DNA from 4 places in the Rhizobium sp. YTUHZ045 genome. Region 2 is predicted to be linked to each of the others. Evidence: predicted binding sites of a transcription regulator. Region 2 holds the regulator's gene; each other region holds the start of a gene.
What was found. The regulator PhoB, encoded in region 2, activates phosphate uptake and scavenging genes when phosphate is short. The targets are predictions, from matches to a motif close to TGTCATNNANCTGTCAT.
Positions count from the first base shown of each region.

Region 1 (7,633 bases), on a different replicon from region 2:
TATGGAGATGCGGCGCCTCTCGATATCAAGCGTCGGTTTTGCGCTCAGACCCTTTCGAGCGCGATCGCGATCCCCTGCCCGACACCGATGCACATGGTCGACACCGCATAGCGGCCGCCGGTTTCGGCAAGTTCCAGGGCGGCCGTGCCGGTGATGCGGGCGCCCGACATGCCCAAGGGATGGCCGAGCGCAATCGCGCCGCCATTGCGGTTCACCCGCTGGTCGTCATCGGCGATGCCGAGTTCGCGCAGCACCGCCAGTCCCTGGCTGGCAAAGGCCTCGTTGAGTTCGATCACGTCGAACTGTTCCTGTGTCATGCCGAGCCGCGCCATCAGCTTGCGCGAGGCCGGGATCGGCCCGATGCCCATGACCCGCGGCGGAACCGCGGCGGCAGCACCGCCGAGGATGCGGGCGACCGGCGTCAGACCGTATTTTCGCACCGCCGCTTCCGAGGCGACGATCAGCGCTGCCGCCCCGTCATTGACGCCGGAGGCATTGCCCGCCGTTACCGTGCCACCTTCCTTTTTGAAAGGGGTGGCGAGCTTCGCCAGAGCCTCGATCGTCGTCGCGCGCGGATGCTCGTCCTTGTCGACGACGATGGGCTCACCCTTGCGCTGGGGAATGGTGACCGGGACGATCTCCTTCGCCAGCCGTCCGCTCGCCTGCGCTGCCGCCGCCTTCGCCTGGCTGCGTAGCGCGAAGGCGTCCTGATCCACGCGGCTGACCTGATAGTCCCCGGCGACGTTCTCGCCCGTCTCCGGCATGGAATCGACGCCATACTGCTTCTTCATCAGCGGGTTGATAAAGCGCCAGCCGATCGTCGTGTCGTGAATTTCGGCTGCCCGAGAAAAAGCCGTCTCGGCCTTCGGCATGACAAAGGGCGCGCGCGACATGCTTTCGACGCCACCGGCGAGCATCAGTTCCGCCTCGCCGGCGCGGATGGCGCGCGCCGCCGTCATCACTGCATCCATGCCGGAGCCGCAGAGCCGGTTGATCGTCGTGCCCGGGACAGCGACGGGCAGGCCGGCGAGCAGCGCCGACATGCGGGCGACGTTGCGGTTGTCCTCGCCCGCCTGATTGGCGCAGCCGAAGATCACGTCGTCGACGGCTTCCCAGTCGACGGCGCCGTTGCGCGCCATCAGCGCCTTCAGCGGGATGGCGCCGAGATCGTCGGCCCGCACCTGGGAAAGCGCGCCGGCGAAGCGGCCGATCGGCGTCCTGATATAGTCGCAGATGAAGGCTTCGGTCATGGCTTTCCCTTCAGAGTTTCGGAACGACGAGATCGGCCACCGGGCGGTCGACATGCAGTCGCGCCCCGGTCATCGCCTGCAGTTCTTCCAGCGACATGGCGGCGAGCTTCTCGCGCAGGACGAAGCGCCCGTCGAGGATGTCGATGACGGCGTGGCTGGTATAGACGCGGGTGATGCAGGCGACGCCGGTCAGCGGGAAGCTGCATTTCTCCACCAGCTTCGGCTCGCCCGTCTTGGTGACGTGCTCGGTGATGACGCAGACCTGCTTGGCGCCATGCACCAGGTCCATGGCGCCGCCGACGGCCGGCACGCCCTTGCTGCCGACCCGCCAATTGGCGAGATCGCCATTCTCCGCGACCTGATAGGCGCCGAGGATCGCGACGTCGAGATGGCCGCCGCGCACCATGGCGAAGCTGTCGGCATGGTGGAAGAAGGCCGCACCCGGCTTCAGCGTCACCGCCTTCTTGCCGGCGTTGATCAGATCCCAGTCTTCCTCGCCTTCCTCTGGCGGTTCGCCAAAATTGAGGATGCCGTTTTCGGTGTGGAAGATCGCCTGACGGCCGGGCGGCTGATAGCGGGCGACCATTTCGGGAAAGCCGATGCCGAGATTGACATAGGCGCCGTCAGCAATGTCCTGCGCCGCGCGCCAGGCGATCTGCGCATTGGAAAGTTTGATGTCGTCCCTGATATCGACGGTCATACGTAGACCACTCCGGCTCGGATGAGCTCTTCTTCCTGCTGCGGATGGGGGACGGCGACGAGACGGTCGACGAAGATGCCGGGGGTGACGACATGCTCGGGATCGATGCCGCCGGCCGGCACGATCGAGGAGACCTGGGCGATCGTCGTGGCGGCCGCCATGCACATCAGCGGATTAAAATTGCGGCCGGCCTTGTTGTAGGTGAGGTTGCCGTGGACATCGCCGACCGCCGCCTTGACGATGGCAAAATCGGCTTTCAGCCAGCGCTCCTGCACATAATGGCGGCCGTCGAATTCGGCGATGACCTTGCCTTCCGCGAGTTCGGTGCCGTAGCCGGTCGGCGTATAAAAGGCCGGAATGCCGGAGCCGCCGGCGCGGATGCGCTCGGCGAGCGTGCCCTGCGGCACCAGTTCGAGCTCGATTTCGCCGGCCAGATATTTTTCGGTGAAGGCGCGCGGATCCGAGGAGCGCGGAAACGAGCAGATCATTTTCCGGACCAGGCCGGCGTCAATCATCGCGGCGATGCCGATGCGGCCGTTGCCGGCATTGTTGTTGATCACGGTCAAGTTTTTCGGGCCCTTGTCGATCAGGGCATGAATCAGCTCGATCGGCGCGCCGGAGCCGCCGAAACCGCCGATCATGACGGTGGCGCCGTCGCCGATCTCGGAGACGGCCGTCGCCGTGCTCGCGACTGTTTTGTCCATGGGGATCTCCTCAGCCTTTCCTTGTCATCAGAAATAAAACGCAGCAGGAGCAACGGCAAGGCATTCTGTGCGTTATTTGACATTTGTTCATATATCGCACATACTCACTGTTGAGAGGAGAATCGAACCCATGCGTGAAACCGATTTCGTCAGCGGCTTTGCCCGCGGCCTGAAAGTCATCGAGGTCTTCGGCGAAACGCGGCAGCGGCTGTCGATCGCCGAAGCCGCGAAGCTGACCGGGCTCGACCGCGCCACGGTGCGGCGTTCGCTACTGACGCTCGCCGATCTCGGCTATGCCGATTATGACGGCAAGTTCTTCACGCTGACGCCGAAGATCCTGCGGCTCGGCCATGCCTATCTCGCCGCAACGCCGCTGCCGGCGCTCCTGCAGCCGCATCTCGATCTTCTCTCGGAAAAGTCCGGCCAGAGCGCCTCGGCCTCGGTGCTCGACGGCACCGAGATCGTCTATATCGCCCGCGCCGCGCAGCGCCGGGTCATGTCGATCAATCTGACCCCCGGCAGCCGCCTGCCGGCCTATTGCGCCTCGATGGGCCGGGTGCTGCTCGCCGCCCTTTCCGAAAACGAGGCGCACGCCATCCTTGCCCGCAGCGAGCTGAAGCAGAACACGGCCAAGACCCGCACCGACCCGCACGAGCTCATCGCCGAATTCCGCCGGGTGCGCGCCCAAGGCTACGCCATCATCGACCAGGAGCTGGAGATCGGCCTCTGCTCAATCGCCGTGCCTGTTGAAAACGATCGCGGCGAAACTGTCGCGGCGATCAATATCGGCGCGCCGGCCGCCCTTGTCCCGGCCGCCGAGATGAAGGAGCGCTATCTGCCGCTTCTGAAGGAAACGCAGGCGGCGTTGCGACCGCTGCTGCGCCGGTGACGATAAGCAGTTCCAGCAAAAGTGCGCAGCGGTTTTGCGTCCGGAATGCGAAAAAGAAAGAGATGGACCGGCTCCGATGGAAACCGGGGCCGGTCGCGATCAATCAATGCGTCAGATCGAGCGCGGCTGTGAGATCGCCCATCGGCGGCTCGCCATTGTCGCTGAGCGCCTTGTCGCGGGCGGCGATGCCGGGCAGCACCGGCAGGTCGTAACGCGTCGTGATCAGCCGGATTATCGAGGTCGTGTCGTACTGGGTATGATCGACCGTGCCGGCCTTGGCGAAGGGCGAAATGATCACGGCCGGGACGCGGTTGCCCGGACCCCAGCGGTCGGCCTTCGGCGGCGCGACGTGATCCCAGAAGCCGCCATTCTCGTCATAGGTGACGATGACGAGCATATGGCCCCATTGCGGGCTCTTCTCGAGATGGGCGACGACATCGGCAAGATGCTGGTCGCCGCTTGATACATCGGCATAACCACCATGTTCGTTGAGATTGCCCTGCGGCTTGTAGAAGGAAACCGCCGGCAGCTTGCCAGCGTCGACATCCTTGAGGAAGGCCTCGCCGGCAAGACCGCCATCCTTCAGATGTTCGGCGCGATCAGGCGTGCCGGGGGCGAAATTGGCGAAATAATTGAAGGGCTGGTGGTGGAACTGGAAGTTCGGCACCGGTGTGGCGTTTTTGCCGTCGAGCGCCGCCTGCCAGGCGCCGCCATACCAGGCCCAGCTGACGCCCTTCTGCGACAGGAGATCGCCGATGGTGGTCTCATGCTGCGGCGGCAAAGTCGTCGCCGCATTGGGATCGGCATAGGCCGGATCGCCGTCCTTGGCCGGCGGATTGGCGCTCGGCTGATAGGGCGGCTGCATGGTGTTGACGGCGTAGAAGTCTGGGGTCAGCGTGCCGTCGGAGACGAATTTCGGCGCCCCCTGCAGCGCCGATTGCGGCGCGTTGTCGGCGACAACAAGCGAGGTGCCGTCGGCATCGACCTTGGCGATGACAGGCTTTGCCGGGCTCTTGTCGGCATCGGGATAAAAGGGCGCGCAGGCGCAGACCAGCGCGAAATGGTTGAGGAAGGAGCCGCCGAAAGCGCCCTGGAAGAAATTGTCGGCAAGCACGTACTTTTTCGCGACCTGCCACATCGGCAGGATCGAGCCGTCGTAGTGACCCATTACCAGGCTGCCCGAATCGGCCCAGGCGACGAACTTGTCGTTCTTGCCGCCGTCGATCTGCATCTGCTCCTGATAGAAGCGGTGCCAGAGATCGCGGGTGACGATCGTCGGCGCCTGTGCAAACCCCTTGGGATCGTCGATCGCAAAGCTGGCATTGGCAAGATGGGCTGACTGCGCCTCGGTGATCGCAGGCGTCACGCCTTTGGCGGTCAGGCCGCCCCAGGCCGGCGGCAGTTCGGCGAGCGGCTTGCCGTCGCGGTCGAGCTGGCGGTCCTGACCGGCGCCGACATTGGCAAGGCCGTTGGCGCCGGGAAAGCCGCCATAGAGATTATCGAAGCTGCGGTTTTCGGCATAGATGACGACAATATTGCCGATCTTGTCGTAACCGGCGGGCGCGGCATGGGCGGATGCCGCGATAGTGAGCGGCACGATGGCCGATCCGGCGAGGCAAAGCGAGGCGAGGCGTTTCAGGCTTTTCACGGAGGTACCTCATGGCTGGGGCGTTGGCTAGAGGGAGCGGAGGCCGCTCGGGGGCGAGCTGACGCTATTCCCGCCGTCTATCAACTTTGTGACAGCAAGGTTACAGCGCGGCGACCGGACACGAGCCGTCATCAATTTGTTGCACCGAGGCTCGATTATGCTGGACCTTACCTCTAAGCCACTGGAATCCCTAGCATGGCTAAAACGATGTCCTGGCTTGCGCGGCCCGGCCTGGCGGCCGGAATCGGCGCTGCAATGCTCTCTCTCGCCATTATGCCGCTGCGGCAAAGCAGCGCGGCGGCGGCTGCCGGCATCCATCCCGGCCCAATGTCGCGCGCCGAGGCCTTCGCCCGGGCCGAATGGCTGACCGCGCTCGGCCGCAAGATGTTTTTCGATCCCTCGCTCTCGGCCTCGGGGCTGCAGGCCTGCGCCTCCTGCCATGATCCAGCCCACGCCTTCGGCCCGGCCTCGGCAGCGCCGGTCGAGATGGGCGGCGCCAATATGGACCGGCCGGGCCTGCGCGCCGTCCCGACGCTGCGCTACCTGCAGGCGGTGCCCGCCTTCACCGAGCATTATTACGAGTCCGAGGACGAGGGCGACGAGAGCGTCGACAACGGCCCGACCGGCGGCCTGACCTGGGACGGCCGGGTCGATCATGGCGCCGACCAGGCGAAGATCCCGCTGCTCTCACCCTTCGAGATGGGCAACACGGATGCGGCCGACGTCGCCGCCAAACTGCGCAAGGCGTCCTATGCCGCCGACGTCAAAGCGGTCTTCGGCGAGACCGTATTCGACAATCCGCAAGACACATTCGACGCCGCCGCCGAGGCGCTCGCCACCTTCGAGCAGAGCGGCCCGGATTTCTACCCCTATTCCAGCCGCTACGACGCCTTTCTCGCCGGCAAGGCGACGCTGACTGCGCAGGAACTGCACGGCCGGCAGCTGTTCGAGGACCCGGCCAAGGGCAATTGTTCGAGCTGTCACCTCAGCGAACCCGCCAATGACGGCGAGCCGCCGCTCTTTTCCGATTTCGGCTTCCTCGCGCTCGGCGCGCCGCGCAACATGGCGATCCCGGCCAATGGCGATCCGACCTATCATGACCTCGGCCTCTGCGGCCCTCAGCGGACCGATCTCGCCAGCCACAAGGACTATTGCGGCCTCTTCCGCACGCCGACGCTGCGCAATGTCGCGCTGAAGAAGAGCTTCTTCCACAACGGCTATTTCCACACGCTGCGCGACGTGGTCTCCTTCTATGCCACCCGCGACAGCGACCCCGGCCGCTGGTATGCGCAAAATGCCGACGGCACGATCCGCCGCTATGACGACCTGCCGCAGGCCTATTCGGACAATCTCAACCAGGACCCGCCCTTCGGCCGGAAGCCCGGCGACGCGCCGGCGCTGACCGATCCCGAAATCGACGACATCGTCGCCTTCCTCGGGACGCTGACGGATGCGGATCTGCTGCCAGAGCCGAGCGGGGATTGAAACAATCGCTGGATGGGCCGTGCGAAGCCCAGTCAGGGCTGCATGTCATCGAGCTGTACGGTTTGACGCACCCGTATGGCCGTGGCCTTGTCTAGGAGACGTGCGGTCGCATAGGCGAAGCAGACCACCGCACCGAGAAGCACCAGAAACGCGAGGGGGCCGTTCAGACCCATCGAGGCAGCAAATGGCTTGAAGACGCCGATTATACCTCGGTGCAGGATGTAGACGGGATAGGAGATGAATCCGATCCAGGTTGCCAGGCCCTCTGCCTGGGCGGGCATCTCCAGCAACAGGCCGAGTGTTACGATGAGCGGCGCCAGGGTGATCGCGAAGATCAGATCATAGTAGGGCCGCAGTACGAGCGGAACCGGAGCTGCAATGCAGATCAGCAAAAGCAGGCACGGAGCTATTGCGACCCAGCCCCTCCTCCAGGCCGGTGCGTCGTTGAAGAGACGGCTGATAACGACACCTGCGGTAAATGAGAACATCACCCTCGGCAGTCCACCCACTGCGGAAGGCCACTCCCAGCCGATATTCAACATGCCGTACTTCAGACTGACAAAAACCAAGAATGCCGCCGAGACGAGCGCAACGGCGCAGAGGGCGCGGACGGAGAGCCGGAAGAGCCACAGTGCGAAGACGATATTGACCAGCAACTCCCAGAACATCGACCAGGCCGGGCCGTTGATCGGAAACATCCCTTGCATCGGATGCGCTTGAAGGAAATACATCGGGCTCGGCAAAACGAAGGTGTTGGTTGCGCTCGACACCAGCAGATCGACCGCGCTTTGGGCTCGCAGTCCCCAGCTCGTCAACAGAATGATCTGCACGAGGCCAACCAAGATCCCGATCAGATAAAGCGGATACAGGCGTTTGATGCGGGCCTTCATGAATGACTGAAATGGCAGGCCGCGCGACAGCCTTCGTCCGTAAATGTCGGCGATAATGAAGCCGCTG
Region 1 covers NZ_CP101434.1:233,627-241,259, reverse strand. The annotation lists gene pcaF (3-oxoadipyl-CoA thiolase) at 45-1,250, opposite strand; gene NMA58_RS28215 (3-oxoacid CoA-transferase subunit B) at 1,261-1,950, opposite strand; gene NMA58_RS28210 (3-oxoacid CoA-transferase subunit A) at 1,947-2,654, opposite strand; gene NMA58_RS28205 (IclR family transcriptional regulator) at 2,785-3,543, shown strand; gene NMA58_RS28200 (acid phosphatase) at 3,647-5,191, opposite strand; gene NMA58_RS28195 (cytochrome-c peroxidase) at 5,387-6,676, shown strand; gene NMA58_RS28190 (acyltransferase family protein) at 6,709-7,633, opposite strand, start outside.
Region 1: a site for PhoB is predicted at 5,318-5,334, ahead of NMA58_RS28200 (acid phosphatase). Genes of this name have one in related genera too.

Region 2 (7,633 bases):
ATCTGAGCTATTCGATGGTGGCGACGGTCGCGCGCGGGCTGACGATGCTGACATCGGACGAAGCCGCCGCGGTGGCAAACGATCCGGCCGCCCTGCAGGCCAAGCTCAGCGAAAAGGGCGTGCCGCTCGCCGGCCAGCCGCAGCCTTACATGGTCGAGGCCGCCAAGACGCTGAATTCCATGAGCATGACGAGCCGCCTCGCCATGACGGCGATTGTCTTCATTCTGGCCGTTGCCGGCGCCCTTTATGCGCTACGCGCCATCGCGCCGCGCTTCCGCGCCCGCAACCGCGTCGAGCGCGTCATGCTCTGGGGCCTGCTGCTCGCCTCCTCGATCGCCATCCTGACGACGGTCGGCATCGTGTTGTCCATGCTGTCGGAAGCCGCCCGCTTCTTTGCCGTCGTTCCCGCCGGCGAATTCTTCTTCGGCACCGTCTGGGATCCGCGCTTTGCCGGCGCCGGCAGCTCCTCCTTCGGCCAGTTCGGCCTGATCCCGCTCCTACTCGGCACGCTCTATATCGGCCTCGTCGCCATGCTGGTCGCGGTTCCGGTCGGCCTCTTCGCCGCCATCTATATGGCCGAATACGCCTCGCCGAAGCTGCGTTCCGTCTCCAAGCCTCTTCTCGAAGTGCTGGCCGGCATCCCGACGATCGTCTACGGCTTCTTCGCGCTCGTCACCGTCGGTCCGTTCCTGCGCGATTTCTCCGCACAGATCAGCGGCCTGCTCTCCGGCAGCTACACCAATTTCATCCAGGCGCAGAGCGTTCTGACGGCCGGTATCGTCATGGGCATCATGTTGATCCCCTACGTCTCCTCGCTGTCGGACGACATCATCACCGCCGTGCCGCGGGCACTGCGTGATGGCTCGCTCGGTCTCGGCGCCACACGCTCCGAAACCATCAAGAAGGTGGTCCTGCCGGCCGCGCTTCCCGGCATCGTCGGCGCGCTGCTGATGACCGCCTCGCGCGCCATCGGCGAGACCATGATCGTCGTGTTGGCCGCGGGTGTCGCCGCCCGCATTCAGATCAACCCTTTCGAGCCGATGACCACGGTGACCGTCAAGATCGTCAACCAGCTGACGGGCGACCTTGAGTTCACCTCGCCGCAGACGCTGGTTGCCTTCGCGCTTGGCATCACGCTGTTCTGCATCACGCTTTGCCTCAACATCTATGCGCTCTACATCGTGCGCAAATACCGGGAGCAGTACGAATGACGAATATTGTTTCTCCCGCCATCGGTGCCACCGTTTCCAAAGCGCCGGCCCGCCGTGATATCGGCATCAAGCGCCGCTATGCCGCCGAGCGCCGGTTCCAGGCCTACGGTATCGCCGCCATCGCCTTCGGCCTTATCTTCCTCTTCGTCCTGCTGTGGACGGTGATCGGCAAAGGTTACACCGCCTTCCAGCAGACGACGATCACCCTGCCGATCGAATTCGCCGAAAAGACGATCGATCCGAACGGCAAGCGGGCAACCGATCCTTCGGTGCTGATTGCCGCCAACTATCCGGTTCTGCTGCGCGACGCGATCGTCAAGCAGCTGAACATCAATGCATCGAGCCGTCCGGATGCGCGCGATGCAACCGCCATGCTCTCCAAGAGCGCGCCGATCCAGCTGCGCGATCTGGTTGTCACCGATCCCTCGATCATCGGCAAGACGGTCAATGTCACCCTGCTCGCCGATGCCAATATCGACAGCGCCAACAAGGGCCAGATCGATCTTTCCGTCGATGAGAAGAACCGCAAGGTCAACGACAAGCAGGTCAACTGGATGAACCAGCTGAAGGCGAGCGGCACTCTCCAGAAGCAGTTCAACACCGGTCTCTTCGTCAACGGCAATTCCAGCCGCCCGGAGGCCGCCGGACTCGGCGTCGCGCTCATCGGCTCGCTCTACCTGATGCTGATCGTGCTGGTTCTGTCGCTGCCGATCGGCGTCGCCGCCTCGATCTATCTCGAGGAGTTTGCGCCGAAGAACAGGCTGACGGACCTGATCGAGGTCAACATCAACAACCTCGCAGCCGTCCCGTCGATCGTCTACGGTCTGCTCGGCCTTTCCGTCTTCATCAACTTCATCGGCCTGCCGCGCTCGGCTTCTCTGGTGGGCGGCCTGGTGCTGACGCTGATGACCCTGCCGACGATCATCATCGCTACCCGCGCGGCCCTGCGTGCCGTGCCGCCTTCGATCCGCGCTGCAGCTCTCGGCCTCGGCGCCTCGAAGATGCAGATGGTGTTCCACCACGTCCTGCCGCTTGCCATGCCCGGCATCCTCACCGGCACGATCATCGGCCTGGCGCACGCGCTCGGCGAAACCGCGCCGCTGCTCTTGATCGGCATGGTCGCCTTCGTCGCCAATGCGCCCGCGACACCGCTCGAGCCCTCGACGGCCTTGCCCGTGCAGGTCTATATGTGGGCGAACGAGGCCGAACGTGCCTTCGTGGAGCGTACTTCGGGTGCCATCATCGTCCTGCTCCTGTTCCTGGTCGTCATGAACATGGGCGCCATCCTCTTGCGTCGTCGCTTCGAGCGCCGCTGGTAAACGGAGTCAAACATCATGAACATGCTGACGGAAGCTGCAGTTGAAAAGGCGCTGGATCAGAAGATGAGCAACGTCCCGTATAAAATGATCGGACAGGATGTCTCCGTATACTACGGCGAGAAGCGCGCGCTTTTCGACGTGAACCTGAACATCCGCGAAAACACCGTAACCGCCCTGATCGGCCCCTCGGGCTGCGGCAAGTCGACCTTCCTGCGAAGCCTGAACCGCATGAACGACACGATCGAGGGGTGCCGCGTCACCGGCAAGATTACGCTCGACAGCGACGATATCTATGATCCGGATATCGACGTCGTCGAACTTCGCGCCCGCGTCGGCATGGTTTTCCAGAAGCCGAACCCGTTCCCGAAGTCGATCTATGAAAACGTCTCCTACGGCCCCCGCATCCACGGTCTCGCCAAGTCGAAGGCCGATCTCGACCAGATCGTCGAGAGCAGCCTGCAGCGCGCCGGGCTCTGGAACGAGGTCAAGGACCGCGTGCACGAATCCGGCACGGGCCTCTCCGGCGGTCAGCAGCAGCGCCTGTGCATTGCCCGCGCCGTTGCCGTCAGCCCGGAAGTCATCCTGATGGACGAGCCCTGCTCGGCCCTTGACCCGATCGCCACCGCCAAGGTCGAGGAGCTGATCCACGAACTGCGCGAAAACTATACGATCGTCATCGTCACCCACTCCATGCAGCAGGCCGCGCGCGTCTCGCAGCGCACCGCCATGTTCCACCTCGGCAATCTTGTCGAGGAGAACGACACCGACAAGATGTTCACCAATCCGGACGATCCCCGTACCCAGGACTACATCATGGGTCGCTTCGGCTGATCACGGCCATCCGAAGCCTTCCCCTTATTCGAGGACAAAGCCCCATGGCATCGACACATATTTATTCTGCCTATGATGATGATCTGAAGTTCCTGTCCAGGCGGATTTCCGAAATGGGCGGCCTGGCCGAACAGATGGTCGCCGAATCCGTCCGGGCGCTGGTCAACGGCGATACCGCGCTGGCGCAGAAGGTCATCTCAGACGACGTGATCCTCGATCACACCGAGCGCGAAATCGGCGACAAGGCGATCGTCACCATCGCCCGCCGGCAGCCGATGGCCGCGGACCTGCGCGAAATCATGGGTTCGATCCGCATCGCCGCCGATCTCGAACGCGTCGGCGACCTCGGCAAGAACACCGCCAAGCGCGTCATCGCCGTGCAGAGCACCGGCGTTCCCCGCAAGCTCGCCCGCGGTCTCGAGCATCTCTCCGAGCTGGCGCTTGTCCAGCTCAAGGAAGTGCTCGACGTCTATACGACACGCGCTGCCGACAAGGCGACCGCCATCCGCGAACGCGACAACGAGATCGACGCCATGTACACCTCGCTGTTCCGCGAGCTCTTGACCTACATGATGGAAGATCCGCGCAACATCACGAGCTGCACGCATCTGCTCTTCTGCGCCAAGAACATCGAGCGCATCGGCGACCATGCCACCAACATCGCCGAGACGATCTACTACATGGCGACAGGCGCCCAGCCGGAAGGCGATCGTCCGAAGGATGACAGCGCCAACACCGTTGGCGCCGCGACGGAATAATCCTTCCAAGATTGCGTGCGCGCCCGTTCGGGGCGCGCAAAGAGGTCGCAGCCAATTTCTGAATTTGCGCAGGACGCCTGCTTAGAACCCCGGTTTAAGGCTTGTGCGCGAGGAGACGGACACGCATGATCCCGAGAGTCGCAGTTGTTGAAGACGAGGAAGCCCTCAGCGTGCTCCTTCGCTATAATCTCGAAGCCGAAGGCTTCGAGGTCGATACCATCCTGCGCGGCGACGAGGCCGAAATCAGGCTTCAGGAGCGCACGCCCGACCTGCTCATCCTCGACTGGATGCTGCCCGGCGTCTCCGGCATCGAACTCTGCCGGCGCCTGCGCATGCGGCCGGAAACCGAGCGACTGCCGATCATCATGCTGACGGCGCGCGGCGAGGAGAGCGAGCGTGTGCGCGGACTGTCCACCGGCGCCGACGATTATGTCGTCAAGCCCTTCTCGACCCCCGAGCTCGTCGCTCGCGTCAAGGCGATGCTGCGCCGTGCCCGTCCCGAGGTGCTGTCCTCGGTGCTGAAATGCGGCGATATCGAGCTCGACCGCGAAACCCATCGCGTCCACCGCAAGAGCCGCGAAGTCCGCCTCGGCCCGACCGAGTTTCGCCTGCTGGAATTCCTGATGTCGTCGCCGGGCCGGGTCTTTTCCCGCTCGCAGCTGCTCGACGGCGTCTGGGGCCACGACATCTATGTCGACGAGCGCACCGTCGACGTCCATGTCGGCCGCCTGCGCAAGGCGCTGAACTTCTCCAACATGCAGGACGTCATCCGCACCGTCCGTGGCGCGGGTTATTCGATGGAAGCCTGAGGGTTTCTACTGCTGCTAAAGTCAAAGATTTGCCCCTCACCCTAGCCCTCTCCCCGTTCTGACGGGGAGAGGGGACGTGCCCTGCGAAAGGTCGGCGGGGAACGGAGAGGTTGCGGCATGTCCCTTCGCCCCGCGTGCGGGGAGAAGGTGGCGGCAGCCGGATGAGGGGCAACCCCAGCGCTTCCACTCCAATCATAAAAAACGGGCCGCTCGGCCCGTTTTTTATGTCCGGCGATGTCGCCTTCTCAGCTGACCCGTGCCGCGGCCCGGCGCCTTTCGTTGATCGGCTGATAGGCAAGCTTCTGATGATAGCTGCAATAGGGAGAATTGTCGGGGGACTCGCAGCCGCAGAAATGGAAATCTTCCTTGAGCGGGTCGCCGACCGGCCATTTGCAGGTGCGTTCGGTGAGCTCCGTCAGGCCGAGGCGGCGAGAAATCGGCACGACCACATTGCCGGCCGGCACATATTCCATTTCGTCGACGGCATCGACCTCGATCTCTTCCTTCAGCATCGTTGCGCCCTGTTGACGGGTCACGGTGCGGGTGGTGATCCGGGAGGCGTAATTCGGCGCGCGCGGCGCGGACGTCTGGCGCTTCGGCGTGCGCGCCGCGGTGGCCGTGCCGCCGGCTTTGGCGCGGCCGGGAAGGCTGAGCCTGTGCACCTTGCCGATAACGGCGTTTCGGCTGACGCCGCCAAGCTGCGCAGCAATCTGGCTGGCGCTCAGTCCTTCGGCCCAAAGCTTCTTGAGTTTCTCGACCCGCTCGTCTGTCCAGTTCATGCCCTGTCTCCACCTTTTGCGTTGGTGATGGCAGAATCCCTCACCGTTGTCCCGGAAGCCTCCGAAACAAGAAACGCTTGATCAATTTTGGTGACTAGTTCCGCCGCATGCAGTCTAGTAATTGAACTTTAACCTAGTGTGAGGCTGACTCCGTGACAAGAGTCGCGGGAATCCGGATGAATCGAATTTCAAGTTTTCCCCAACTTGCTGCCTCTGCGTGGCATTTCTGCAATAATGCCTGTTGAAGGCCGAAAGTGCCGCTGCACAAGCTTGCTGCATAGGCTAAGGCGGCAGTTTTGTTGACATTGCAGCGCGAAAAGGAAATAGTACCGCTCGCCGCCGAAAGGCGGCATTTTTGATTTTTTGGACCTGGTTCTGTTAGCCGGAGTCCGTGCAAGAGAACATTGAACGGGAGACCCGCGCCATGGCTGAAGCCGCGCCGCTTTATGACACCTATTCTCGCGCCCCGCTGCGGTTCGAGCGAGGCGAGGGCGTATGGCTGATCACCGAGAGCGGCGAGCGTTATCTCGATTTCGGCGCCGGTGTCGCCGTCACCTCCGTCGGCCATGGCAACCCGCATGTGGTCGCGGCGTTGAAGGAGCAGGCCGACAAGGTCTGGCACCTCTCCAACATCTATGAAATCCCCGGCCAGGAGCGCCTCGCCAAGCGCCTGACGGACGCTACCTTCGCCGATAAGGTGTTCTTCACCAATTCGGGCGCCGAGGCGCTCGAATGCGCCATCAAGACCGCGCGCCGCTACCAGTTTTCCAAGGGCCATCCCGAGCGGTTCCATATCATCACCTTCGAGGGCGCCTTCCATGGGCGCACGCTCGCGACGATTGCCGCCGGCGGTCAGGAGAAATATCTCGAAGGTTTCGGCCCCAAGGCTCCGGGTTTCGATCAGGTGCCGTTCGGCGACATCGAGGCCGTCCGCGCCGCCATTACCGATGCGACGGCCGCAATCCTGATCGAGCCGGTGCAAGGCGAGGGCGGCGTGCGCCCCGCCACCGGCGAATTCATGAAGGCGCTTCGCCGGATCTGCGACGAAAACGGCCTGCTGCTGATCCTCGACGAGGTCCAGACCGGCGTCGGCCGCACCGGCAAGCTCTTCGCCCATGAATGGTCCGGCATCACGCCCGATATCATGGCCGTTGCCAAGGGCATCGGCGGCGGTTTCCCGCTCGGCGCCTGCCTTGCCACGGCCGAGGCTGCCTCCGGCATGAAGGCCGGCACGCATGGTTCGACCTATGGCGGCAATCCGCTGGCCATGGCGGTCGGCAGTGCCGTGCTCGACGTCATCCTCGCCGATGGCTTCCTTGAGCATGTGCGCGACGTCGCGCTCGTCTTCCGCCAGGGGCTGGCCTCGCTCAAGGATCGGTATCCCGATGTGATCGAGGATATCCGAGGCGAGGGGCTTCTGCTCGGCGTCAAGGCTGCGGTTCCCTCGGCCGAGTTGCTGCAGGCGATCCGCGCCGCGCATCTGCTCGGCGTGCCGGCCGGCGACAACGTCATCCGCCTTCTTCCGCCGCTGGTGGTCACTGCCGAAGAAGCCCGCGAGGGGCTCGTGCGCCTCGAGCGCGCCGCCGAGAGCATCCGCGCCGCCAAGATCAAGAAGACGGCTTGAAGGGATCGCCGCCTTCGGGCGCACGACAGGTAAGAACATGGCTCCTAAACATTTCCTCGATCTTTCGGCCGTCACCTCGGCCGACCTCAGAACTATCATGAACGACGCGCTCGCCCGCAAGCAGGCCTTCAAATCCGGCAAGGGCGACAAGCCGCTCGCCGGCAAGATGCTGGCGATGATCTTCGAGAAGCCGTCGACCCGCACCCGCGTCTCCTTCGACGTCGGCATGCGCCAGCTCGGCGGCGAAACGCTGTTTCTCTCCGGTACTGAAATGCAGCTCGGCCGCGCCGAGACGATCGGCG
Region 2 covers NZ_CP101432.1:161,126-168,758, forward strand. The annotation lists gene pstC (phosphate ABC transporter permease subunit PstC) at 1-1,211, shown strand, start outside; gene pstA (phosphate ABC transporter permease PstA) at 1,208-2,530, shown strand; gene pstB (phosphate ABC transporter ATP-binding protein PstB) at 2,546-3,361, shown strand; gene phoU (phosphate signaling complex protein PhoU) at 3,406-4,119, shown strand; gene phoB (phosphate regulon transcriptional regulator PhoB) at 4,245-4,928, shown strand; gene NMA58_RS00840 (GcrA family cell cycle regulator) at 5,174-5,707, opposite strand; gene NMA58_RS00845 (aspartate aminotransferase family protein) at 6,132-7,331, shown strand; gene argF (ornithine carbamoyltransferase) at 7,369-7,633, shown strand, end outside.

Region 3 (7,633 bases), 760 kb from region 2:
GTGTCGCTCGGCGGCGATCCCGAGAAGATCAACCCGCTCGTTCCTGTCGACCTCGTCATCGATCATTCCGTCATCGTCGACGAATTCGGCACGCCGCAGGCGTTCGCCAAGAATGTCGAGCTGGAATATCAGCGCAACGGCGAACGCTACCGCTTCCTGAAGTGGGGTCAGCAGGCATTCAAGAACTTCCGGGTCGTTCCCCCCGGCACCGGCATCTGTCACCAGGTCAATCTCGAATATCTCGGCCAGACCGTCTGGACCAAGGAAGAGGACGGCGAGACGATCGCTTATCCGGATACCTGCGTCGGCACCGACAGCCACACGACGATGATCAACGGTCTCGGCGTTCTCGGCTGGGGCGTGGGCGGTATCGAGGCTGAAGCCGCCATGCTCGGCCAGCCGGTTTCGATGCTTCTGCCCGAAGTTATCGGCTTCAAGCTGACCGGCAAGCTCAAGGAAGGTGTCACCGCGACCGACCTCGTTCTGACCGTCGTGCAGATGCTGCGCAAGAAGGGTGTCGTTTCCAAGTTCGTCGAATTCTTCGGCCCCGGCATGGACAACATGCCGCTCGCCGACCGTGCGACGATCGGCAACATGGGTCCGGAATACGGCGCGACCTGCGGCTTCTTCCCGGTTGACGGCGAAACCATCAACTATCTCACCATGTCCGGCCGCACGCATGATCGCATCGCGCTTGTCGAAGCCTATTCGAAGGCCCAGGGCATGTGGCGCGAAGGCGACGGTTCCGACCTCGTCTTCACCGATACGCTGGAGCTCGACCTCGGCGACGTCGTGCCGTCGATGGCAGGCCCCAAGCGTCCGGAAGGCCGCATCGCGCTTGAAAACATCGCTTCCGGTTTCGCGACGTCGATGGAAGCCGACTACAAGAAGCCCGGGCAGCTCAACAACCGCTATGCAGTCGAAGGCACCGATTTCGATCTCGGCCATGGTGACGTGGCGATTGCCGCCATCACCTCCTGCACCAACACCTCCAACCCGTCGGTGCTGATCGCTGCCGGCCTTCTCGCCCGCAATGCCGTTGCCAAGGGCCTGAAGACCAAGCCGTGGGTCAAGACGTCGCTCGCGCCCGGATCGCAGGTCGTCGGCGAATATCTCGCCAAGTCGGGCTTGCAGGCCGACCTCGACAAGCTCGGCTTCAACCTCGTCGGCTTCGGCTGCACCACCTGCATCGGCAACTCCGGCCCGCTGCCGGCGCCGATCTCCAAGACGATCAATGACAAGGGTCTGATTGTTTCCGGCGTGCTCTCCGGCAACCGCAACTTCGAAGGCCGCATCTCGCCCGACGTCCAGGCGAACTATCTCGCTTCGCCGCCGCTTGTCGTCGCCTACGCTCTTGCCGGCACGGTCCAGAAGGACCTGACCAAGGAGCCAATCGGCGAAGACCAGAACGGCAAGCCGGTCTACCTCAAGGATATCTGGCCGACCTCGCACGAGGTGCAGGAGTTCATCCAGAAATACGTCACCCGCGAACTCTACGAAACCAAGTATGCCGACGTCTTCAAGGGTGATGCCAACTGGCAGGCCGTCCAGGTCCCGCCGGGCCAGACCTATGCCTGGGACGACAACTCCACCTATGTCCAGAACCCGCCCTATTTCGTCGGCATGGGCAAGAAGGGCACCGGCGTCTCCGACATCAAGGGCGCCCGCGTCCTCGGCCTGTTCGGTGACAAGATCACCACCGACCACATCTCTCCGGCCGGTTCGATCAAGGCGGCATCGCCGGCCGGCGCATACCTCATCGGCCATGACGTTGCCGTTGCCGACTTCAACCAATACGGCACGCGGCGCGGCAACCATGAAGTGATGATGCGCGGCACCTTCGCCAATATCCGCATCCGCAATCACATGCTCGGCCCGAACGGCAAGGAAGGCGGCTACACGATCCACTACCCGTCGAAGGAAGAGACATCGATCTACGACGCCGCCATGCAGTACAAGGCCGAAGGCGTGCCGCTCGTCATCTTCGCCGGCGTCGAATACGGCAACGGCTCCTCGCGCGACTGGGCTGCCAAGGGCACCAACCTGCTCGGCGTCAAGGCCGTGATCGCCCAGAGCTTCGAGCGCATCCATCGCTCGAACCTGGTCGGCATGGGCGTCATCCCCTTCGTCTTCGAAGAGGGCACGACCTGGCAGAGCCTCGGCCTCAAGGGCGACGAGCTCGTCACCATCGAGGGGCTGGACAAGATCAAGCCGCGCGAGAGGAAGATCGCCAAGATCACCTATGGCGACGGCACGGTGAAGGAAGTTCCGCTGCTGTCGCGCGTCGATACGCTCGACGAGGTGATCTACCTCAACAATGGCGGCATCCTGCAGACGGTTCTGCGTGATCTCGCTGCCTGATTGTCGAGCATGATGCCGAAAAGTGTGAGCGGTTTTCGGAAAACATCATGCTCTGCTTCTTTGATGTAGATCCGGATTAAGATTTTAGGCCGAATCGGCCTGAAATCATCCGGATCTAGGAGATTGCTATGATAATGGCCGCCGGAGAGCAATTTCCGGCGGCTCCTCTTTGCGGCGACAGTATTCGATGGGGCTCACGATGATTTGTTTTCAGCGCTTTCCGGGCGAGCTACGTCTCACCCGTTCGTGACTTTTCGTTTGGACCCGGAAGGATTATTCGTACGTTCATGTCTCAGAGCCTTCGGTTCCTAAACGCCGCCGGCGCTGAAAAAGAGGTGCAGGTGAATGTCCCCCCGTTTCTTGATTTCGCTGATCGCCGGCGTTGCTTTTGCAGGCTCGCTGCATGCCGAAAACGGCAAGCCGAGAGGCGTCGTCGAGCTTTTCACGTCACAGGGCTGCTCCTCCTGTCCTCCCGCTGATGCCGCCTTCCGCAAGCTGGTGAACCAAGGCGATGTCATCGCGCTCGCCTATCACATCGACTACTGGAATTATCTCGGCTGGGCCGATACGCTGAGCTCGAAGGAAAATACCGAGCGGCAGTACGGCTATGCCAGGACGATGGGTCGCAGCAACGTCTATACGCCGCAAGCCATCGTCAACGGGCGCGGCCATTTGGCCGGCGCCGATCTCACCGGCATCAACAGCAAGATCGACACCTACAGCAGCGAAGGCAATGGGCTGACCGTTCCCATCAGCGCGGCGATGCGCGGCGACGAGCTGGAGATCAAGATCGGTGCCGGACAGGGCAAGGCCAATGTCGTCATGGTGTATTTCGACAAGGAGAAGACAATCGAAGTCGAAAAAGGCGAAAACAGCGGAAAGAAGATCTCCTATCTGCACAGCGTCACCAACGTCGAAACTGTCGGCATGTGGGATGGCAAGGCGACCAGTCTGACGCTACCGGCGAGCGTCTTGCAGCGGCCGCAGCTCGAGGGCTGCGCAATCCTGCTACAGTCGGCCACGGCCGACGGCGATCCGGCGGCGATCCTCGGCGCGACCGTGGTGATGGCGGGAAAAAGCATCTGATATTTCACCCGAGTACGGGTGAAATGCGGGCGGCCCGGCCGAGCGTATTCGGGGCTGGGGTTAAGGTCGATACGCTCCGCCGGGCCCTTTGGCGCGCTGGCGCCAAACCGGGATGCATAAATCTCCCGCAAATGAGGCGCTGTTTTGACTGAAATGCGGCACTGGGGAGAAAGCATTGCTTGGTCCCCAGCGAACGTGACTGGACGTGCGGCGAATGTGAGGAGCGCCGCTCTTGCAATTTGCGGCGGCTCGGGCAAACTGTCACTCTCCTGTCACAAGCGGAGGCCTTGGAGACCTGATGACAGATCAGCCGGATTTGCGACACGGCGAAAGCCGCTCCGTCGACAATAGTTCCTCGGTCATCGTCGATCTCAGGGAATACAAACAAAGCAAGGACCCGCTTCCGGTGACTTTCCACCGGCGCGAGCTGGATGCGATCCTCTGGATCTACGGCCGCATGGTGGGCGAGGGGGAATGGCGCGATTACGCCATCGACCATCTGAAGGACAGAGCGGTCTTTTCCGTCTTCAAGCGCTCCGGCGAGATGCCGCTCTTCCGGATTGAAAAGAACCCGAAGCTTGCCGCCAAGCAAGGTGCCTATTCCGTGATCAATATCAACGGCATGATCCTGAAGCGCGGACACGAGTTGAACCAGGTCCTCAAGGTATTCGACAAAACCTTGAAACTCGTGGATAAATAACTCTTATCAGCCCGCAAACAGCGTACCGGGGTAGGTGGAGGGATTCGGATCGGTTGTCATGCCCTCGCCGAGGCTGCGCTGCATGAGCATCGTGTCCAGCCAGTGGCCGTGCTTGTAGCCGGTGCCCTTCATCAGGCCGACCTCCACAAAACCTGCCTTCAGATGAAGCGCGATCGAGGCCGGGCTCGCGCCACCGATGACGGCTACCATCTGACGAAAACCAAGCGCGGTGCAGCGGTCGATCAGCTCGATCATCAGTGCCTTGCCGATGCCACGGCCGCGGGCTTCGGGGGCCAGGTAGATCGAATCCTCCACCATCCAGCGATAGGCGGGGCGGGTGCGGAAGGCCGACGCATAAGCGTAGCCCAGGAGTTTCCCGTCCGCATCGGCCGCGGCGATGTAGGGATATTGCTGACTGACTATCGCGGAAAAACGCTGGGCCATTTCGGCCTCGGAGGGCGGCGCAATCTCGTAGCTTGCAACGCCATTCAGGACCGAGTCACGATAGATCTCCGTGATGGCGGGGATGTCGGCTTGGGCGGCGTTGCGCAGAAGGAAGGACATCGGGGCGGCAGGTCCATCGGAAGAGCAGGCTCCTCTAAAATCATCCCTGCGAAACCGGCGCAACAAAAAAGGCGGCCGAAGCCGCCTTTTCGATCTCATTGCGCCTGTTATCTGCGGTTGCCCATGAACTGCAGCAGGAACATGAAGAGGTTCAAGAAGTCGAGGTAAAGCGTCAGTGCACCCATGATCGCCTTGCGACCGGCGACAGCGACGTCATCGGCTTCATAGTAGAGTTCCTTGATCCGCTGCGTGTCGTAGGCAGTGAGGCCTGCGAAGATCAGCACGCCGATCACCGAGATCGCGAACTGCAGCGCGGATGAAGCCAGGAAGATGTTGACGAGCGAGGCGATGATCAGGCCGAAGAGACCCATGATCAGGAACGAACCCATCGCCGACAGGTCACGCTTCGCGGTATAGCCGTAAAGCGACAGTGCGCCGAAGGAGGCGGCGGTGACGAAGAAGGTCTGAACAACGCTCTGGCCGGTATAGACCAGGAAGATCGACGAGAGCGACAGCCCTACCAGGGCGGCGTAGATCCAGAAGGTGGTCTGGGCGGCGGAGACGCTCATCTGATGAATGCGGAAGCTCAGGAAGAAGACGACCGCAAGGGGGGCAAGGATGACGACCCAGCGCAACGGCGACTGGAACAGAAGCGCGCCAAACTGGGTGAGCTGGCCGTCCTGGACCGCGAAGTTGAATCCGAGATATGCGGCCACGCCGGTGATCGCCAGGCCCAGCGCCATCAGGTTGTAGACCTTGAGCATATATGCGCGCAGGCCTTGATCAATCATCTCGCCGGTCTGGACGCGGCTTTGATAGTTACGAAGATCAGCCATAGTTTCCTCTTACAAGCTCCGAAGGAGATACGGTGTCGGGGTTCTCGACCCGGGCGCCGCTGCGGAGCTCCAGCATGCCTGCAGACAATATGAGGCTTTCGCCCTTTGCAAACAAGGGGCCTGCAACGGCGCGGCCGGTTAAATCGCCGTAAGGTGAAGGCTTTTGGGACAGCTTCAAAGCTCGCGCAGCACGGGCGCCGCCTTCTGCCCGAGGATGCGCCAGGTGCCGATGAGACCGATGCCGACTGTCAGAACGAGTGCCGTCACCAGCGTCAGGCCCGCCACGTCAGGCAGGAAGGCAGACGGCAGTCGCATGATGCGGGCGACGATGAACCAGGCGGCGACGGCGCCGGCAAAGAGTGCGAAGATCGCAGTCGCCAGTCCGAGGATCAGATATTCGTAGCTGAAGGCACGAATCAGCATGGCGCGCGTGGCGCCGAGCGTCTTCAGCACCACCGCATCGTGGGTGCGCGCCCTGTTGCCGGCGGCGAGCGCACCGGCCAGGACAAGGATCGAGGCGATGAGCGCCACCGATGCGGCGGCACGGATCGCTGTCGCAAGCTGCCTGACGAGCTGGTTGACGATGTCGATCGCGTCCTTGACTCGCACGCTGGTGATCGTCGGATAGGTATTGGTGACGGATTTCAGGATCGCCGCATCTTCGGCCGGCGTCGAGGAGGGATCGGTCAGGGTCGCCAGCCAGGCATGCGGGGCGCCGCGGAAGGTGTTCGGTGAGAAGACCATGACGAAATTGATCGACAGTGATTCCCATTGGACGCGGCGCAGATTGGCAATCTTTGCCGTGATATTGCGCCCCAGCACGTTCACGGTCACCGTGTCTCCGATCTTGAGCCCGAGTTCATGCGCCTCTTCCGAGGAGAAGGAGACGAGCGGCTCGCCGCTATAATCCTTGTCCCACCAGATGCCTTCGGTGAGGGCGGCATTTTCCGGCAGCGTGTCGGCGTAGGTGATGCCTCGATCGCCGTTCAGCACCCAGCGGCCGGCGGCCGGCACATTCATCTTGGTGACGTCCTCGCCGTTGAAGGCGACGATCCGGCCGCGCAGCATCGGCACCTCCATCAACTTGCCCTTCGGCGCCTGCGTCTGGACAAGATTTCGGAAGGCGTCGACCTCGGCACTCTGGATATCGACGAAGAAGAAGTTGGGTGCACCCTCGTTCATTCGGCCGGTCAGCTGCTGGCGCAGGTTGCCGTCGATCAGGGTCAGGGTCACCAGCAATGCCAGGCCGAGGCCGAGCGAGAGCACGACCGATGGCGTCAGCGCGCCGGGGCGGTGGATGTTGCCGATTGCGAGCCTCAGCGCCGGCGAATGAACGCGCGGGCTGCGGCGCGCGAGCCAGGCGATCAAGGCGGCGACGAGGCGCAGGACGACGAAGGCGAAGACGATTGCGCCGACGAAGACGACGCCGATGAAACGGTCATAGGCGGTGAGGATGGCAAGGCCGGCAAGGGCAGCCATGAAGAGGGCGGCAAGCAGGATATAGGGCCAGGACGGTAGACGGAGGGCCTCAAAACCCTGCTCGCGGAAGAGCGCGGTGGCCGGTACTTCGCGGGCATGGCCGAGCGGCAGAATGGCGAAGGCGAGCGTGGTCAGGATGCCGAAGAGCGTCGCAAGCAGCAGGGCACTGGGATAGAGGGTCGGCTCGGTCGAGACCGGCAGGAATTGCGCCAGGAACTGTGCTGCAAAGATCGGCGACAGGGCGCCGATGACGAGGCCGGCCATAATGCCGCCAAGGGCGATGATGGCGATCTGAAAGAGATAGATCAGAACGACGACGGCGGCCTGAGCGCCGAGGCATTTGAAGGTGGCGATGGTGGTGCGCTTGGAATCGAGGAAAGCACGCACGGCGTTGGCGACGCCAACACCACCGACGATCAGGGCTGTGAGGCCGACCAGCGTCAGAAATTGCGAGAAACGGGTGATGTTTTCAGTGAGCGAGGGTGCTGCGCGGTCGCTGGTGCGGATCGCCCAGCCGGCAGAGGGAAACTCCTTGGAGGCACGCGCCTGGATGCCCGACATGGCGCGCTTGTCTTCCAATCGGATCTTATAGGCGTGTTCAACCAGA
Region 3 covers NZ_CP101432.1:3,910,055-3,917,687, reverse strand. The annotation lists gene acnA (aconitate hydratase AcnA) at 1-2,361, shown strand, start outside; gene NMA58_RS19275 (DUF1223 domain-containing protein) at 2,707-3,447, shown strand; gene NMA58_RS19270 (DUF2794 domain-containing protein) at 3,746-4,147, shown strand; gene NMA58_RS19265 (GNAT family N-acetyltransferase) at 4,154-4,711, opposite strand; gene NMA58_RS19260 (Bax inhibitor-1/YccA family protein) at 4,819-5,547, opposite strand; gene NMA58_RS19255 (ABC transporter permease) at 5,722-7,633, opposite strand, start outside.
Region 3: a site for PhoB is predicted at 3,707-3,723, ahead of NMA58_RS19270 (DUF2794 domain-containing protein). Genes of this name have one in related genera too.

Region 4 (7,633 bases), 340 kb from region 2:
CTGCTCTATGCACTGCGTTATGTTTCCAAACGTCTTCGCTCGGCGACCCGTGAGGCCGTGCATCTGAACAGCCACGTGCTGGGGGCCATGCAGGAGACGATCCAAGGTATTGCCATCGTCAAAGCCTTTACGATGGAAGAGGAACTGGAGAACAAGGTCAACAAGCTCATCACGGCCGCCGAAAACCGGGCGAACCGGATTGCCCGGCTTTCCGAGCGAACCTCGCCGCTGACGGAGAGCTTCGCAGGCTTTGCCGTCGCCAGCGTGCTCGCCTATGCCGCCTATCGCTCGATCTATTACAATGTGGCCCCGGGCGCCTTCTTCTCCTTCGTGACGGCGCTGCTGCTTGCCTATGATCCCGCCCGCCGCCTTGCCCGCCTGCAGGTGCAGATGGAACGCGCCGTCGTCAATGCGCGGATGATCTACGAATTGCTCGACATGGAGCCGCGCCAGCGCGACTTGCCGGATGCCCGGCCGTTGACGGTGACGCAGGCGAGAATCGAATTCCGCAATGTGTCCTTCGCCTACGGCAATGAAAGCGTGCTGAACAGCGTCAGCTTCGTCGCCGAGGGTGGGGCGACCACGGCGCTCGTCGGCCCGTCGGGAGCTGGTAAATCCACCGTCATCAGCCTCATTCCGCGTTTCTACGATCCGCGCGAAGGCGAAATCCTGATCGACGGGCAGGATATTGCCCATGTCACCAAGAAGTCGCTGCGCCACCAGCTCGCCTATGTCTCACAGCAGCCCTACCTGTTCGAGGGCACGATCCGCGACAATATCCGCTACGGCCGGCCGGAAGCGACCGATGCCGAGGTGGAAGGGGCGGCCCGGCTGGCCTATGCGCATGACTTCATCTCAGCGCAGCCACAGGGCTACGATACCCCTGTCGGCGAAAACGGCGTGACGCTTTCGGGCGGCCAACGCCAGCGGCTTTCGATCGCCCGCGCTTTGGTGCGCAACGCGCCGATCCTGCTGCTCGACGAAGCGACCTCCGCCCTCGACACCGAATCCGAGGCCGCCGTGCAGAAGGCGCTCGACGAGGCGATGACCGGACGCACCGTCGTTGTCATTGCCCATCGACTTTCGACCGTGGTGCGCGCCGACAAGATCGTCGTCATGCAGCAGGGCCGGGTCGTCGAGGAGGGCAATCATGAGACGCTTGCGAAGGTCAGCGACGGTCTTTACGCTCGCCTCAACAACCTGCAGAGGCCCTCGGCCTCGGATTCATACTAACATGGCGAGACTGACATGAGCGATGCTGCGATGAAACTGGTGGTGGTCGGCGCAGCTGGACGCATGGGGCAGACGCTGATCCGGCTCATTCATTCGATCGAAGGCGTGACGCTGCATGCCGCGATCGAGCGCGCCGGCTCCCCATTCGTCGGCAAGGATGCCGGTGAGATTGCCGGACTCGGGCCGACCGGCGTCATCATCGGCGACGACCCGCTCCAGGCCTTCCTGCATGCCGAAGGCGTAGTCGACTTCACCGCGCCTGCCGCCACGGTGGAGTTTTCCGGTCTCGCCGCTCAGGCCCGCATCGTTCATGTTGTCGGTACAACGGGCTGCTCGAGCGAGGACAACGCGAAGATCGCCGCCGCGGCCCGCCATGCCCGCATCGTCAAGTCGGGCAATATGAGCCTCGGGGTCAATCTGCTCAGCGTGCTGGCAGAGCAGGCCGCGCGGGCGCTCGATCCCGCAGATTGGGACATCGAAATCCTGGAAATGCACCACAAGCACAAGGTGGACGCGCCATCCGGCACCGCCCTTCTCTTCGGTGAAGCCGCGGCCAAGGGCCGCAATATCGATCTTGCGTCGAAATCGGTCAGGGTTCGCGACGGCCATACCGGCGCCCGCGAGGCGGGCACGATCGGTTTTGCGACGCTGCGGGGCGGCTCGGTCATAGGCGAGCATTCCGTGCTTTTCGCCGGAGAAGGCGAAATCGTCACCCTGTCGCACAGCGCGGCCGACCGTTCTATCTTCGCGCGCGGCGCCATCAAAGCCGCGCTCTGGGCGCGCGACAAGAAGCCGGGTCTCTATTCCATGCTCGACGTGCTCGGGCTTTCTTCCCAATAAGGATACTACGGAGGCATATTCATGAGCGGTACCCTCGTCCTCGTTCGCCACGGCCAGAGCGACTGGAACCTGAAGAATCTCTTCACCGGCTGGAAGGACCCGGATCTGACGGAACTCGGCATTCAGGAAGCCAAAGCCGGCGGCGCTGCGCTTGCCGAATACGGGATCAAATTCGACGTCGCCTATACCTCGGCGCTGGTGCGCGCGCAGCACACGCTGAAGCTCATCCTCGACAAGGTCGGCCAGCCTGATCTCGAGACCATCCGCGACCAGGCGCTGAACGAGCGCGACTACGGCGATCTCTCCGGTCTCAACAAGGATGACGCGCGCGCCAAATGGGGCGAGGAACAGGTGCATATCTGGCGCCGCTCCTACGACGTGCCGCCGCCCGGCGGTGAAAGCCTGCGCGATACCGGCGCCCGCGTCTGGCCCTACTACCTCACCGAGATCCTGCCGCGCGTGCTCCGCGGCGAAAAGGTGCTGGTCGCTGCCCACGGCAATTCGCTGCGTTCGCTGGTCATGGTGCTCGACAAGCTGACCAAAGAAGGCGTGCTCGCCCTCAACCTCGCGACCGGCGTTCCCATGGTCTACAAGCTGAACGCGGATTCCACCGTCGCCTCCAAGGAAGTGCTGGGCGATATGTCCGGCGCACACTGAATTCTGTGAGGCGTGCCACCGAACGGGTCGGCGCACCTTGTCTCAATTCCTGGCCTCAGTTCTCGATCGTGAACTGTACCCGGTCGGCGGCGAAACGGCTTATCGAATATTGCACCGGTACGCCGTCGAGATCGGTGTTCATTGCCTTGGCAATCAGCAGGATCGCGCCGGGAGTGAGTTCCAGATCTGCAAGGTCGGCTGTCGCAGCATGGGCGGCTGTTATCTCGGTCGTCGCCCGGACGTAGTCCCCGAGGCCGAGCTCGGCGAAAGCCTTGGTGATCGATTCGTGCTTGCGGTAGGCCTCACCGATCCCGGCGAAACGTTCGGCGGGAAACCAGCTCGTCGCCTTTGAAACCGGCCGCCTGTCGGCATGGCGCAATGTTTCCAGCCGGATTACTTGCTCACCCTGTTTCAGGCCCAGCCAACGGGCAACGTCGGCGCTCGCCTCCTCCCGCGTCTCATCGAGCAGAAGGCCGCGCATCTCGCGCGCCTGATCGCCGATGCCGGCGGTGAAACGCGTGCGCCGGGTGATCGGGAAATTCAGCCGCTCCTTGCGCTCGATCAGCGTGCCGCGGCCTTGCACAGCACGCACGATTCCCTCCTGCGCCAGCGCAGCCAGCGCACTGCGAACCGTATGGCGGTTGACGCCGAATTGCAGCGCCAGCACCGTTTCCGGCGGCACCATTCCGGTTTCGTCATAGGCGCCGTTGCCGATCGCCTCGCGAATCCGATCGGCGATCTGACGCCACAGCGCCACACCCGTCTGCCTCTGCACCTGCTTCAGTCCTGCCATTCCGCCTCTGCTTTGCCTCACGATGTCACACGCTTGTCACGACACCGATTTAAGGCTAGGTATAGCTTGTATGGTTGTCTATATCAATAGACATTTGAGGAAGCAGCGATGATATCAGCGGACAAGACAAACGCCGCGTCACAGACGGTCTTGGAGCGCAAACGCGCCGCCGATCTGCTGGCGCATGCGGGACGGAGCGAACTCCAGGCGGCCTGGGACGCGTTGCCGCAAAAGCCCGTGGCTTATCCGGTGCGCGGACCGGAGACGGGACTGGTGATGGTGCGCGGCCGCATCGGCGGCGGCGGAGCTCCCTTTAATCTCGGCGAGGTGACGATGACACGCTCAACGGTGCGGCTCGAGTCCGGCTCCATCGGTCATGCGCAGGCGCTCGGCACCGACCGGGAGAAGGCCCGTCTTGCGGCGATCTTCGACGCGCTCTGGCAGGAGGAGGCGACCAGGGATTTCGTCGAACAGGCGCTGCTTTTGCCGATCGCGGAAAGGATCGCCACCACCGAACGTCGCAAGGCGGATGAGACGGCGGCAACCCGCGTCGACTTCTTCACCATGGTGCGGGGGGACAACTGATGGGTCTGACGACAGAAGTCTTTACCGGTGGCTTTACCGATCCGGTTTTCCATGCGCAGAGCGTCTTCAAGATGCTGATGGACGGCATGGCCCGCCCCGGCACCATCCAGACCGTTGAGCCCGAGATCGACCCGCCGGCGCCGCTCGGTATTGCCGCCGGCACGATCGCGCTCACTCTTTGCGACCATGACACATCAGTCTGGCTTACCTCGGGACTAGCGAAATCCGCTGTGCCGGACTGGCTCGGCTTCCACACCGGCGCCCCGCTGACCGCCGAAAAGGCGGATGCGCGCTTTGCCTTCATCGAGGCGGGCACTGCGCTTTGCTCCTTCGGCCTGTTTGCGTCAGGCACGCAGGAATATCCCGACCGCTCGACGACTGTTGTCATCGAACTTCCCGAACTCGACGGCGGACGCAGGCTGGTGCTGATGGGTCCGGGGATCCAGAGCGTCGTGGAGATCGCGCCTGTCGGCCTACCGGAGACCTTCCTCAGGCTCTGGGCCGAGAACCGCGCGCTTTTTCCGCGCGGCATCGACATCGTGCTGACATCGGGCAAGCGCTTCGTCTGCCTGCCGCGCACCACCAAGATCACAGCAACGGAGATCTGAGCTCATGTATGTTGCCGTCAAGGGTGGCGAGGCCGCCATTGCCAATGCCCACCGTCTGCTCGCCGACCGTCGCCGCGGTGACCGGTCGCTGCCAGCGATCGGCATCGACCAGATCGTCGAACAACTCGCCCTCGCCGTCGACCGCGTCATGGCCGAGGCCTCGCTTTTCGACCGGACTCTCGCAGCGCTGGCCGTCCGTCAATCGCGCGGCGACATGATCGAGGCGATCTTCCTGCTGCGCGCTTACCGCACGACGCTGCCGCGCTTCGGTTATTCCAGACCGCTCGACACGGCTGGCATGGCGATCGAACGCCGTATCTCGGCGACCTACAAGGATCTGCCGGGCGGCCAGCTGCTCGGCCCCACCTTCGACTATACCCACCGGCTGCTCGATCCCTCCCTGCTTGAGGACGAAGCGGTCGAGGCGCCGGCCCAGCGTCCGGCCGAGACCGGCCGCGTCATGCGCGTCTCCGAAATCCTCGGCGAGGAAGGCTTGATCGAGGCGGACGGCGACATGCCCGAGGATCACGAGATCGGCGACCTGACCCGCGAGCCGATGGAATTCCCGATGACCCGGGACCTGCGCCTGCAGGCGCTTGCCCGCGGCGACGAGGGCTTCCTGCTGGCGCTCGGTTATTCAACCCAGCGCGGCTACGGCCGCAACCATCCTTTCACCGGGGAGATCCGCATCGGCGAAGTCGAGGTGGAATTCGACGTGCCTGAGCTCGGTTTCGCGGTCTCGCTCGGCACGATCCTGATCACCGAGTGCCAGATGGTCAACCAGTTTAAGGGCTCGGCGAAGGCACCCCCGCAATTCACCCGCGGCTACGGCCTGGTCTTCGGCCAGAGCGAACGCAAGGCGATGGCAATGTCGCTGGTCGATCGGGCGCTGCGGGCAGAAGAGCTCGGCGAGGATATCACCGCGCCGGCACAGGACGAGGAATTCGTCATTTCCCACTCCGACAACGTTCAGGCAACGGGTTTCGTCGAGCACCTGAAGCTGCCGCATTATGTGGATTTCCAGGCCGAACTCGATCTCGTCCGCCGCATGCGTCACGAATTCGAAGCCGCCCGCAACAGCGGCGAAGAGATGAAGGAAGCCGCCGAATGAGCGATCTCGCCAGCTACAACTTCGCCTATCTCGATGAACAGACCAAGCGGATGATCCGCCGCGCCATCCTGAAGGCAATCGCCATTCCCGGCTACCAGGTGCCGTTTGCCAGTAGAGAAATGCCGATGCCCTATGGCTGGGGCACCGGCGGCGTGCAGGTAACGGCCTCGATCATCGGCCCTGATGACGTGCTGAAGGTCATAGACCAGGGCGCCGACGACACGACCAACGCTGTCTCCATCCGCGCCTTCTTCCAAAAGGTCGCAAATGTCGCGGTGACGACGCACACCAGCGAGGCGACGATCATCCAGACACGCCACCGCATCCCGGAGGAAAAACTCGGGCCCGGCCAGGTGCTCGTCTATCAGGTGCCGATCCCCGAACCGCTGCGCTTCCTTGAGCCGCGCGAGACCGAGACGCGCAAGATGCATGCGCTCGAGGAATACGGACTCATGCATGTGAAGCTCTATGAGGATATTGCCCGCAACGGCCGCATCGCCACGACCTATGCCTATCCGGTCAAGGTGCATGGCCGCTACGTGATGGATCCCTCGCCGACGCCGAAATTCGATAATCCGAAGATGCACAGGTCGGAAGCGCTGCAGCTTTTCGGCGCCGGCCGCGAGAAACGCATCTATGCCGTGCCGCCCTATACCGATGTCGTCAGTCTGGATTTCGAAGACCATCCCTTCGAGATCCAGCGCTTCGACAGGCCCTGCGCGCTCTGCGGCGCAGAGGACGTCTACCTCGACGAGGTCATTCTCGACGACAAGGGCGGGCGCATGTTCGTCTGCTCCGATACCGACCATTGCGAAGACCGCCGCGCCCAGGGGCATGCCGGCGAAATGCTGGCCCGGGAGGCTGCCGAATGACCGATATACCGCTTCTCAAGGTCAACGACCTCTCGAAGTTCTACGGCAAACGCATCGGCTGCCGGAACGTCTCCTTCGAGCTCTGGCCCGGCGAAGTGCTGGCCATCGTCGGCGAATCCGGCTCCGGCAAGACGACGCTGCTCAACTGCATCTCCACCCGGTTGATGCCGACGACCGGCAGCGTCGAATACCACATGCGCGATGGCAACTACCGCGACCTCTACCGCATGAACGAGGCGGAGCGCCGATTCCTGATGCGCACGGACTGGGGTTTCGTGCACCAGAACCCGGCCGATGGATTGCGCATGACCGTATCGGCGGGTGCCAATGTCGGTGAACGGCTGATGGCGATCGGCGACCGGCACTACGGCAAGATCCGCTCTACCGCCATCGACTGGCTCGAACGCGTCGAGATCGACGCTGACCGCATCGACGACCAGCCGCGCGCCTTTTCCGGCGGCATGCGCCAGCGGCTGCAGATCGCCCGCAATCTCGTCACCGGTCCGCGCCTGGTCTTCATGGATGAACCCACAGGCGGCCTCGACGTATCGGTGCAGGCGCGCCTGCTCGATCTCGTGCGCGGCCTCGTCAACGATCTCGGCCTCTCGGCCATCGTCGTCACCCACGATCTCGCCGTCGCTCGCCTGCTCTCGCACCGCATGATGGTGATGAAGGACGGCTACGTCATCGAACAGGGTCTTACCGACCGCGTGCTCGACGATCCCAGAGAGCCTTACACGCAGTTGCTCGTCTCCTCGATCCTGCAGGTCTGAGTTAGAAACCAGGAAACCCAAATCATGCCAACGCCCCTCGTCGTCTCCGAAGTCTCGAAGAGCTTCACCATGCACCTGCGCGACGGCATCAGGCTGCCTGTCGTCTCGGATGTCGCCTTCTCGGTATCTGCGGGTGAATGCGTCGTGCTCGGCGGCCCCTC
Region 4 covers NZ_CP101432.1:4,324,098-4,331,730, reverse strand. The annotation lists gene NMA58_RS21160 (ABC transporter ATP-binding protein) at 1-1,233, shown strand, start outside; gene dapB (4-hydroxy-tetrahydrodipicolinate reductase) at 1,249-2,073, shown strand; gene NMA58_RS21150 (2,3-bisphosphoglycerate-dependent phosphoglycerate mutase) at 2,095-2,730, shown strand; gene phnF (phosphonate metabolism transcriptional regulator PhnF) at 2,786-3,523, opposite strand; gene phnG (phosphonate C-P lyase system protein PhnG) at 3,632-4,108, shown strand; gene phnH (phosphonate C-P lyase system protein PhnH) at 4,108-4,716, shown strand; gene NMA58_RS21130 (carbon-phosphorus lyase complex subunit PhnI) at 4,721-5,827, shown strand; gene NMA58_RS21125 (alpha-D-ribose 1-methylphosphonate 5-phosphate C-P-lyase PhnJ) at 5,824-6,699, shown strand; gene phnK (phosphonate C-P lyase system protein PhnK) at 6,696-7,472, shown strand; gene phnL (phosphonate C-P lyase system protein PhnL) at 7,497-7,633, shown strand, end outside.
Region 4: a site for PhoB is predicted at 3,547-3,563, ahead of phnF (phosphonate metabolism transcriptional regulator PhnF). Genes of this name have one in related genera too.